DNA from 2 places in the Herbidospora sp. RD11066 genome. Region 1 is predicted to be linked to the other one. Evidence: riboswitches for the same ligand, from Rfam matches in the RefSeq annotation. Region 1 holds a riboswitch; the other holds the start of a gene.
What was found. A riboswitch is a leader RNA that binds a small molecule or an ion and turns the genes downstream of it on or off. The one in region 1 is predicted to bind cobalamin.

Region 1 (5,292 bases):
TCAGGCGGAGTCGGGTCCTCCGGGTCCTCGGGGTCGTCCGGGAGCTGATTGAGGAGTTCGTCCAGTTTGTTCTCGTCCAGGCCCGGCGCGTCGAAGGGGTCTCTCCGCCGGCGGTGCGGCAGGGCGAGGCGGGCGGCCTCACGTACATCACGGGTGGTGACCTTGTCGCGCCCGGCCCAGGCCGCGTGGGCGACCGCCGCATGCGCGGTGACCAGGTCGGCGCGCATCCCGTCGACCTCGAAACCCGCGCAGACCGTGGCGATCTGCTTGAGAGCGGCATCGGGGAGACGTACCGACTCCACCCGCTTCCGCGCCTCCGCGATCCGCGCGGCGAGTTCGACCTCCCGGGCATCCCAGTCGGCCGCGAACGTCTCGGGGTCGCGCTCGTAGGCCATCCGCCGCCGGATCACCTCGGCCCGCTCGCCGGGGTCGCGCGAGGCGCGGACCTCGACGGTCAGCCCGAACCGGTCGAGCAGCTGGGGTCGCAGCTCCCCCTCTTCGGGGTTCATCGTCCCGGCGAGCAGGAACCGCGCGGCATGTCGGACCGACACCCCCTCACGCTCGACGTAGCAGGTCCCGAGCGCGGCGGCGTCGAGCAGCAGGTCGACCAGGTGGTCGTGCAGGAGGTTGACCTCGTCGACGTAGAGCACCCCGCGATGCGCGGCGGCCAGCAGCCCGGGCTCGAACGCCGCGACCCCGTGCGCGAGCGCCTTCTCCAGATCGAGCGACCCGGCGAGCCGATCCTCCGACGCGCCGACCGGCAGTTCGACGAGCCGGGCCCTGCGCGTCTCGCTCCCGCCGTCGTGGGGTCCGTCAGGGCACTCCCGGTACGGCGCCACGGGGTCGCAGGCGAACCGGCACCCCGGCACCACATCCACAGAAGGGAGCAGTTCGGCGAGCGCCCGCACGATCGTGGACTTCGCCGTGCCCTTCTCCCCGCGGACCAGCACACCCCCCACCCGTGGCGACACGGCGTTGAGGATGAGCGCCAGTTTGAGGTCGTCCATCCCGACAACGGCGCTGAACGGATAGGTCACTCCAGAGTTCCTTTCAACCGCAGATTCCACCGGCCACCCACCCCGGTGAGCAGCGCACTCCCCAGCGGGGGCACGTCGAGGCGCCGATAGTCCGCCCCCGTGGCCACCACGACGGCGGCCCGCACGACGGCGGGATGGGTGAGCGCGAGCACCGGCCCGCCGTCGAGCCCGCCGAGCCACTCGCGCACCCGCTCGATCAGCGCGGCCACCGACTCCCCGCCGTGAGGCACGGCATGGAGATCGTGGATCCACTGGGCGAGCTCGACGGGATCGATCCCGGCCAGCCTCCGCCCGCGCCAGCTCCCCATGTCGAGATCCCGCAGCTCGGGCGTCACCTCGGCCCCGGGGAGAAGATCACATCGAGCTTCGGGCCCTCGCAGGACTCGGGTCGAATGCGGCCGCGCCAGCGCGGGCCGGTCGCCCTCCAGCGGCTCGTCGGCCAACGGGAACGCGCCTTCCCGCTGGCCGACGGTAAGCGGGTGCGCCCTCAGCGTCACCCGCACCGCCTTCACGACACACCTCGCCGCCGGCCGTGGCCGACCTGCGATCTCGGCGTCGGGCCTGACACCGATCGCAGGCCCCGCACCGGCCCTTGAGACGAGACCGCCTCCACCGCGCGCCCGGTCCGGGTCAGACCCGCACCGGCCGCCGGGCGGACAGCAGGGCGAACACCGAGCCGAGCACGCCCCAGAGCACCGCCTGCATGCCCAGCGACGACACCCGGAAGTTCCACAGCAGCACCGCCGGGAACTCCTGCGGCACCTCCTGGATGGCCGGCAGCACCGCGTAGGCGACCCCGACGATCACCAGGAACGCCGGGACGGCCGCGACCCACCCGTAATGCCGGTGGATCACCGCCCCCGCCCCGAGCGCCAGCAGCCCGATGACCAGCATCACCAGATAGAGGACGGTGCGCTGCCCGATCGTCTCCGGGTCGCCGACAGCGGGCGGGTTGCCCGGATACTTGAGGAACGGCACGAGCACGACCGACAGGAACCCCCCGGCGGCCAGCGTGACGGCGAGCGACTGCTCGTTGGCGGGCCCGAAGCGGCCCTTGACGAAGGCGTAGGCGAGCGCGAACAGCCCGCCGATGACCAGGCCGTAGAGGGTGGTGGCGAGGAAGAGCCCGAAGGCCTGCCCGCCCCGGCTGACCAGTTCGTCGGCGTGCGAGTGACCCGCCCCTGCGGCGGCCTCCTCGATCGCGATGGCCTGGTCGATGAAGGGCTCCCCGACGAGGAACCCGAAGAGTCCCGCGAGCAGCCCGGCGACGGCTCCGGCGCCGAGGCCCCGGAGGAAGAAGTCCTTGATCATCAGTGGCAGGGAACGCCGAGCAGGTGACGGCCGTCGTGCATGAGCTCATGCAGGAAGTCACCGCTTGAGGCGAGCAGCCCCGCCGAGTCCATCGTCACCAGGTAGGCGACGATCAGAAGCACCGGCACCGCCGCCGACCAGGGCAGCAGGTTGCGTACGGGAATGGATGGGGAGCTGGAAATCTGGCTCACGCCACGATCCTCCTCCGGGATTGCGCGTCCCTGTCGTAGATCAACGTGGCGGGTGGTGACCTGACTTTCCATCGGCTGATGGATCACAGTGGCGCGACCGCACCGGACTCTCACCGGTTTCCCACACGCCGCCACAATTCCCGGCGAACGTACCCCGATCTACCGAAACCCGTCAAGATGACACGATCCCGGCCACTTTACAACGTAGATCAGAAAACAGTGGCCCCGAGGCGCGCCTCACCTCTTTCTCGGGACCGCCGAACACACCAGAGCCCGTGGCCGGAATGACCACGGGCTCTGGTGAACGCGTCTCGGATCAGGAGTCGCCGGTCAGTGCCTGGACCAGTTCGGCCGCCGTGCGGCACCGGTCGAGCAGGTCGCCCACATGGGCCTTTGTCCCCCGGAGCGGCTCCAGCGTCGGAACCCGCTGCAGCGACTCGCGCCCCGGGATGTCGAATATGACCGAGTCCCACGAGGCGGCCGCGACCGACTCGCTGTACTGCCGAAGACAGCGCCCCCGGAAGTAGGCGCGCGTGTCGGTGGGCGGCGTCTCGATAGCACGCTCCACGTCGTCTTCGGTGACCAGGCGCTGCATGCGGCCCCGCTCGACCAGACGGTTGTAGAGCCCGCGCTCCGGCCGGATGTCGGCGTATTGCAGGTCGACGAGCTGGAGCCGGGGGTGGGACCAGGGCAGCTTGTCGCGGGTGCGGTAGCCCTCGAGGAGCTCCAGCTTGGCCACCCAGTCGAGCTCCCGGGAGAGCTGCATCGGATCTTCGGCGAGGCGGGTGAGCACCGACTCCCACCGGTTGAGCACGTCTTTGGTCATCTCGTCGGCGTTGGAGCCGTAGCGGTCTTCGACGTATTTGCGGGCCTGCTCCAGGTATTCCATCTGGAGCTGGATCCCGGTCATCTTCCGACCCGACCGCAGCGTGATGATGTGCTTGAGGGAGGGGTCGTGGGAGATGGCCCGCAGCGCCGCGACCGGCGACTCGACCGACAGGTCGACCGTGAGGAAGCCGTCTTCGATCATCGCCAGGACCAGCGAGGTCGTGCCGAGCTTCAGGTAGGTCGAGATCTCCGACATGTTCGCGTCGCCGATGATCACGTGGAGCCGGCGGTATTTCTCCGGGTCGGCGTGGGGCTCGTCGCGGGTGTTGATGATCGGCCGCTTGAGCGTCGTCTCGAGGCCCACCTCGACCTCGAAGAAGTCGGCGCGCTGGGAGATCTGGTAGCCGTCGCCGCGCGAGTCCTGCCCGATGCCGACCTTGCCCGCGCCGGCGAAGACCTGGCGCGAGACGAAGAACGGGGTCAGGTGGCGCACGATGTCGGCGAACGGGGTCGCCCGGCGCATCAGGTAGTTCTCGTGGCAGCCGTAGCTGGCGCCCTTGGAGTCGGTGTTGTTCTTGTAGAGCTGGATGGGCGCGTTGCCCGGCATGCCCGAGGCGCGGACCGCCGCGTCGTGCATGACCCGCTCGCCCGCCTTGTCCCAGATGACCGCGGCCCGGGGGTTGGTGCACTCGGGCGTGGAGTATTCGGGGTGGGCGTGGTCGACGTAGAGCCGGGCGCCGTTGGTGAGGATGACGTTGGCCAGGCCGAGGTCTTCGTCGGTGAGCTGGCTGGAGTCGGCGACCTCACGGGCGAGGTCGAAACCCCGGGCGTCGCGGAGCGGGTTCTCCTCCTCGAAGTCCCACCGGGCTCGGCGGGCGCGCGCGGCCGAGGCCGCCAGGTACGCGTTGACGACCTGCGACGAGGTCACCATCGCGTTAGCACCTGGTTGACCGGGCACACTGATGCCGTACTCGGTCTCGATGCCCATCACCCGCCGGACTGTCATGCGCACCCCATGGCCTGTCGTTCCGCCGTTTATATCCCGAGCCTAGCCCCTTCACTATGCCCGGCCACCAGACAGTTACGGCACCGATGCCTGGCGTTGTTCCACAGGGCTCCTGCCCATCAGACGGCGTAGCAACCGCTGACCTGGGCGATCAACAAGCCGGTATACAGCATACGACAGCAGAATCGATGCCAGCATCGTGCCCCCGACGAGTAGCCACGGGTTTATAGATTCCCGGAATTCCGGGATAAGTACCGCCGAGACGTTCTGATGTACCAGGTAGAGGGGGTAGGTGAGCGCCCCCACCGTGGTCAGCGCCCGCCAGCGGACCCACCGCAGCCACCCCAGGGCCACCGCCGCCATGAGCAGGTAGATGACCGTGATCCAGGCGATGACCGCCGGGTCGGGCGCCGGGAAGTTCTTGCTCCCCACGGCGTCGATCCGGCTCTGCATCCGCTCCAGGGCGACGTACACGGAACAGGAGTAGCTCACCAGGACGAACCCCCAGCGAGTGACGGTCGAGCCCTCGCGGTGGATCAGGTAGAAGGCCATGCCGGCGATGAAGTAGGGCGCCTGCCGCGGCATGAAGATCTCGGTGACCAGCCAGTGCTGCAGCCACTCGGCGAAGATCGCCGCGGCCAGCCACACCCACATGAACGCCATGGCCCGCCGCAGGTTGACCCCCATGATCACGATGATCGAGATCAGGAAGTAGAACTTCAGCTCCACCCAAAGGGACCAGAACACCCCCCCGGCGGGAATGACGCCGAACGCCTCCTGCAGCATCGTGAGATTGATCACGTACCCGGTGGTGTCCAGATTGGGCTTGAAGGCCTCCGTGCTCGTGTACGTATAGAGCACGTACAAGGCGATCACGGTGAACCAGTAGGCGGGATAGAGCCGCGCGAACCGTGACACC
Region 2 (5,292 bases), on a different contig from region 1:
CGAGCGCGGTGGTCGGCTCGTCGAGCAGCAGCACGGGCGCCTGCTGGGTGAGCGCGCGGGCCAGCACGACCCGCTGTCGTTCCCCGCCGCTGAGCCGCTCCAGCGGCCGCGCGGCCAGGCCGGTGAGGTCGAGGCGGTCGAGCACCGCGCGGGCGATCTCGGTGTCCGCGGCGCTCTCGCGCCCCCAATAGGGGATGTACGGCGTCCGCCCCAGCAGGGCGTATTCGCGCACGGTCATGTCGGGTGGCAGCAGCGGGCTCTGCGGCGCGTAGGCCAGGATCCGGGCGCGGTCGCGGGGCGCGAGACCACGTACCGGACGATCCTTGACGGTGATCGCCCCGCTGCACGGCACCAGCCCCATGATGGCCTTGAGCAGGGTCGACTTCCCGGCCCCGTTGGGCCCGATGACCGCCAGCCAGCGGCCCTCGCGGGCCGTCGCGGTCACCCCGCGCAGCACCGGCCGCCCGCCGAGCTCCACCCCGACACCGGTGATCTCGACGGTCATGTCTCCACCTTCCGGGTGGCCCGCAGGATGGTGACGAAGAACGGCGCCCCGACGAACGCGGTGACCACCCCGATCGGCAGCTCGGCCGGGGCGAGGACGGTCCGCGCGATCAGGTCGGCGCTCACCAGGAACGCGCCTCCCACCAGCAGCGACAGCGGCAGCACCACCCGGTACGACCCCCCGGCCAGGCGCCTGACCGCGTGCGGCACCACCACCCCGACGAACCCGATCAGCCCTCCGGCCGACACGGCGGCGGCGGTGGCCAGCGAGGCCGCGACCAGCACGACCAGCCGCACCCGCCCGGCCCGCACCCCCAGCGCGGAGGCCTCGTCGTCACCGACCGACAGCACGTCGAGCAGCCGCCCGTGCACCAGCAGGATCGCAGCGGCAACGGCGGCGTAGGGCGCACACCTGACCACCTGATCCCACCCGCCGCCGACGTCGCCGAGGATCCAGGCGTAGACGCGCTGGAGCTCCTCGACCTTGAGCTGCTGGAGGAAGGTCTGGATGGCGGTGAGGAACGAGGTCACCGCGACTCCGGCGAGCACGAGCGTGGCGGTCCCGCCACCTCTCGTGGCGGTATGCCCGAGCCCGTAAGCCAGCAGCACCCCGCCGACCGCCCCGCAGAACGCCGCGAGCGGCACCCCGACCCCGTCGCCCGCGACCACGATGACCAGCGTGACGGTCAGCCCGGCTCCGGCGGCGGCGCCGAGCAGATAGGGATCGGCCAGCGGATTGCGGAACACGCCCTGGTACCCGGCGCCCGCGACCGCCAGCAGCCCACCGACCATCGCCCCGAGCAGCACCCGGGGCAACCGCAACTCGAACAGCACCCCGTTCTCCAACGGGGTGAGCCCGGAGGCGACATCCACGAACGGCAGCCGATCGACCAGCGCCAGCACCACCCCCTTCAGGGGCAGCCCGGCGGCACCGACCATGAGACCCGCGGCCATACAGGCGACCAGGACCACGGCAGCCGCCCCGATCCAGAAATTTCGAGACATCAGCCTGCGGCCTGACCGGAGCGCAGCACGGTCATCGACCGGCGTGCTTGACCTGAACCGGCTCGCGAACGACGCGATTGCGGCAAGTCCTGACCCGAACCGGCACGATCACCGCACAGCGGCGACGGCTCCGCGCCTGAGCGTGAACCCGCTCGGACCCAGCACCCTGAACTCACACGTGAACCAGCCCCGCCCCAGCACCCCCAGCTCGGACGTGAACCAGCCCCGCCCCAGCACCCCGAGCTTGCACGTGGACCAGCCCCGCCCCAGCCCCCCGCGTTTCGGTGTGAACCAACTCGTTCCCGGCATCGCGTGCTTGGACATGCAGCCACTCCGTCGTGGCTTTGGGGCCGCCCGTGGTTTCGTCCCGGCCTCATGCGGCTGTCGGTCGGCGGTCGCGCGCTGAACGGGCTCGGTCGTGGCGTTCTGCCGGAAGGCCTTGGGGCGGCGAGGCGCGGAAAGGGGCGTTTGGGCATCGGCCCGTGCTCTTGGCCAGGCCTCATGCGGCTGTCGGTCGGCGTTCGCGCGCTGGCAAGGGCTCCGTGCCAAACGGCCGAGCGGAATGGGAGGCGGTCGGGCATCAGCCGGCGGCCTTGGCCACCCCGGCGCCGATGGCCTCGGCCAGGTCTACGACGCGGGGGCCCCAGCGGGAGGCGATGTCGTCGTCGAGTTCGACCACGTCGCCGTTCTTGACGGCCTTCAGGCCGCCCCAGCCGGGGCGCTTCGCGAGGGCTTCGGCGTTCTGCTGGCAGCACTTCACGTCGGCCAGGAAGATCAAATCAGGGTCGGCCTTGGCGACGAACTCGGCCGACAGTTTGGGGTAGCCACCGGCCGCGTCGGGGGCCTCGTCGGCGATGTTGACCAGGCCGAACAGGGCGTAGATCTGGCCGATGAAGGTGGTCGAGGTCGCGGCATACGGAGTGACGTCGAGCTCGTGGTAGTACGTCAGTTTCGCCTGGGGAGCGGCGGCGGCCAGGTCGGCGAGCTTCTGCTTCATCCCCGTCACGACCTCGTCGGCCTTGGCGCGGTTGCCGGTGGCGGTGCCGAGGTTCTCGATCTCCGTGTACGCGTCGTCGATCTTGGTGGCGGCCGACAGGACCAGTACCGGCACGCCGACCTTGCCAAGCCCGGCCACGACGCCTTCGAGGTCGTTGGAGACGATCACCAGGTCGGGCTGCTCGGCGGTGATGGCCTCGACGTTGGGCTTGAAGCCCGACAGGGCGGTCTTGGGCGCCTCGGGCGGGAAGTTCGACTGGTCGTCGACCGCGACGACCTGCGGCCCGGCGCCGATCGCGAACAGCGACTCGGTGGCCGTGGGCGACAGCGACACGACCCGTTGCGGCCTTTCCGCGATCGTGACGGCGCCGTTGGCGGCCTGCACGGTCACCGGGAAGGGGCCGCTGCTCTGAGCGGCGGGAGAAGCGGGGGTCGCGGTGTCGGCACTGCTGCAACCGGACAGCAGGGTGACACCCAGCAACACACCCGCGAGAGCCGTACGCAAGGGCCTCACGAGGTTCCTCCGAAGGGGGTTGCCGGAACGAGAGACCCGGGGACGGATCACCCTTTCCACGAGGGCGGATGGCGTCGGCGACGACACAGGCGACCTGGCTGCCCTCCGGGGAGGAGGGTTCACAGTTGCGGGAACAGCGCCGGGTTCACACCGGACTTCGCTGCGGCGTCACGCGCCCATACCGTACCAACAGCGATTTTGACCCGGACGTGAGGCTAGGCTGACCCCATGGTGTGGCGGGCCGTCAGGGCGACCGGGCGGCTGGTGCTCGATCTGCTGCTGGTCCCCCTGGGCTTCTTCGCCCTCCTCGGCACCGTGATCACGATGATCCTGTCGGCGACCTATCTCGGGTTGCTGCTGCTGCCGTACTCGATCCGGTTCAACCGAGCGGTCGCGTCGCTGGCCCGGCGGAACGCGGCGGCGTGGCTCGGGGAGCGGGTGACGGCGTCCTACCGGCCCGTCCAGGGAGGTCCCCTAGCGCGGGTGCGCGCCGTCACGGGTGACCCGCAGACCTGGCGGGACCTCGGGTTCTTCGTCGTCCACTCCTTCACCGGGACGATCGGCGGGATCCTGGCGATCGGGCTGTGGGGCGCGCTCGGCTGGGGGCTGTCGATCCCGATCTGGTGGTGGGCGCCGCTGCCCGAACACGCCATCTACCTGCCGTGGGCGCTCGACTCGTGGGCGCGGGTGGTGATCACCGTGCCGGTGTTCCTCGGGCTGGTCGGGGCGGTCGGGTTCCGGGTGGTGCCGAGGCTCGCCGACGGGCTGTTCCGGCTGGCCAAGGCGATCCTGGCGCCCCGGCACGTACGCCTGGCCGAACGGGTCACCGAGGCGCTCGACGCCCACGGCCACGAACTGCGCCGCATCGAACGCGACCTCCACGACGGCGCCCAGGCCCGGCTGGTCTCCATCGCCATGCGGCTCGGCATCGCCGAACGGGTGCTGGCCGACGACCCCGGCAAGGCCGCCGCGCTCATCACCGAGGCCCGGCTGAGCACCGAAGAGACGATGACCGAGCTGCGCGGCATCATCCGCGGCATGTACCCGCCGATCCTGGCCGACCGCGGCCTGCCCGGCGCGGTCGCGGCGCTGGCCGGGCGGTCGCCGGTGCCGGTCGAGGTCGAGACGGCCGACGTGGGGCGCCTCCCTGCGGCGGTCGAGGCCGCGGCCTACTTCGTGATCGCCGAAGCCCTGACGAACGTGGCCCGGCACAGCGCGGCGACCCGGGCGAGGGTGGGCGTCCAACGTACGGAAGGCAGGCTCGTGGCCGAAGTGAGCGACGACGGAAAGGGCGGCGCCGACGAACAGGGCGGATCCGGCCTCGCCGGCATCCGCCGCCGCGTCAGCGCCTTCGACGGCACGACCACCCTGACCAGCCCGCCGGGCGGGCCGACGACCTTGCGAGTGGAACTGCCATGCGAATGACGCACGGGCGCGAAGCGGGTGGGGCCGCGTTGCGCGTGACGCACGAGCGCGAAGCGGGTGGGGCCGACCTGCGCATGACATACGGGCGGGAAGCCGGTGCGGCTTCCATCATCTGGCGGAAGGGCGCGGTGCGGGTGGGGCTTACGTGCGAGTGATCATCGTGGAGGACAGCGTTCTGCTGGCCGAGGGGCTGACGCTGCTGCTCAACACCGAGGGGCACGAGGTGGTCGCCACCGTCGGGACCGCCGAGGAGTTCCACGGGGCGGTCGACGAGCACCGGCCCGACATCGCCGTGGTCGACATCCGGCTGCCGCCGACCTTCCGCGACGAGGGGGTCCGCGCGGCGATCCAGGTCCGCCGCGACCATCCGGGGCAGCCGATCCTGGTCCTCTCCCAGTACGTCGAGCAGACCTACGCGACCGAGCTGCTCGCCGGAGGCGGGGGCGGCATCGGCTACCTGTTGAAAGACCGCGTGGCCCGGGTGTCGGAGTTCGTCGACGCGCTGGAGCGGGTGGCCAGGGGCGGCACCGCGATGGACCCCGAGGTGATCGCCCAGCTCCTCATCCGCCGCCACGCCCACCCGATCGACACCCTCACCCCGCGCGAGCGCGAGGTCCTGTCGCTGATGGCCGAGGGCCACTCCAACACCGACATCGCCACCACCCTCGTCGTCACCGAACGAGCGGTGCACAAGCACGTCGGCAACATCTTCGCCAAACTCGGCCTCCCCCCGAGCGACAGCGGCCACCGCCGAGTCCTGGCGGTTTTGGCCTACCTCTCCGGGACCTAGCAGCCGCACGAGCGGATGCATCAGTAGCGCACGGGCTGATGCGTCGCGGGCACAAGCA

Region 2: it holds a riboswitch for cobalamin, as region 1 does, so the genes downstream of both, ACYQ78_RS01565 (ABC transporter substrate-binding protein) here and ACYQ78_RS32365 (CbtB domain-containing protein) in region 1, are expected to answer to the same signal.

What each region holds. Positions count from the first base shown of each region.
Region 1 covers NZ_BAAGDO010000010.1:218,379-223,670, reverse strand. The annotation lists gene ACYQ78_RS32380 (VWA domain-containing protein) at 1-1,007, opposite strand, end outside; gene ACYQ78_RS32375 (histidine phosphatase family protein) at 1,034-1,549, opposite strand; gene ACYQ78_RS32370 (CbtA family protein) at 1,668-2,348, opposite strand; gene ACYQ78_RS32365 (CbtB domain-containing protein) at 2,348-2,539, opposite strand; adenosylcobalamin (AdoCbl) riboswitch at 2,545-2,688, opposite strand; gene dop (depupylase/deamidase Dop) at 2,856-4,373, opposite strand; gene ACYQ78_RS32355 (acyltransferase family protein) at 4,449-5,292, opposite strand, start outside.
Region 2 covers NZ_BAAGDO010000001.1:335,557-340,848, reverse strand. The annotation lists gene ACYQ78_RS01580 (ABC transporter ATP-binding protein) at 1-505, opposite strand, end outside; gene ACYQ78_RS01575 (FecCD family ABC transporter permease) at 502-1,509, opposite strand; gene ACYQ78_RS01570 (hypothetical protein) at 1,618-1,833, opposite strand; gene ACYQ78_RS01565 (ABC transporter substrate-binding protein) at 2,090-3,019, opposite strand; cobalamin riboswitch at 3,099-3,220, opposite strand; gene ACYQ78_RS01560 (sensor histidine kinase) at 3,248-4,444, shown strand; gene ACYQ78_RS01555 (response regulator transcription factor) at 4,590-5,234, shown strand.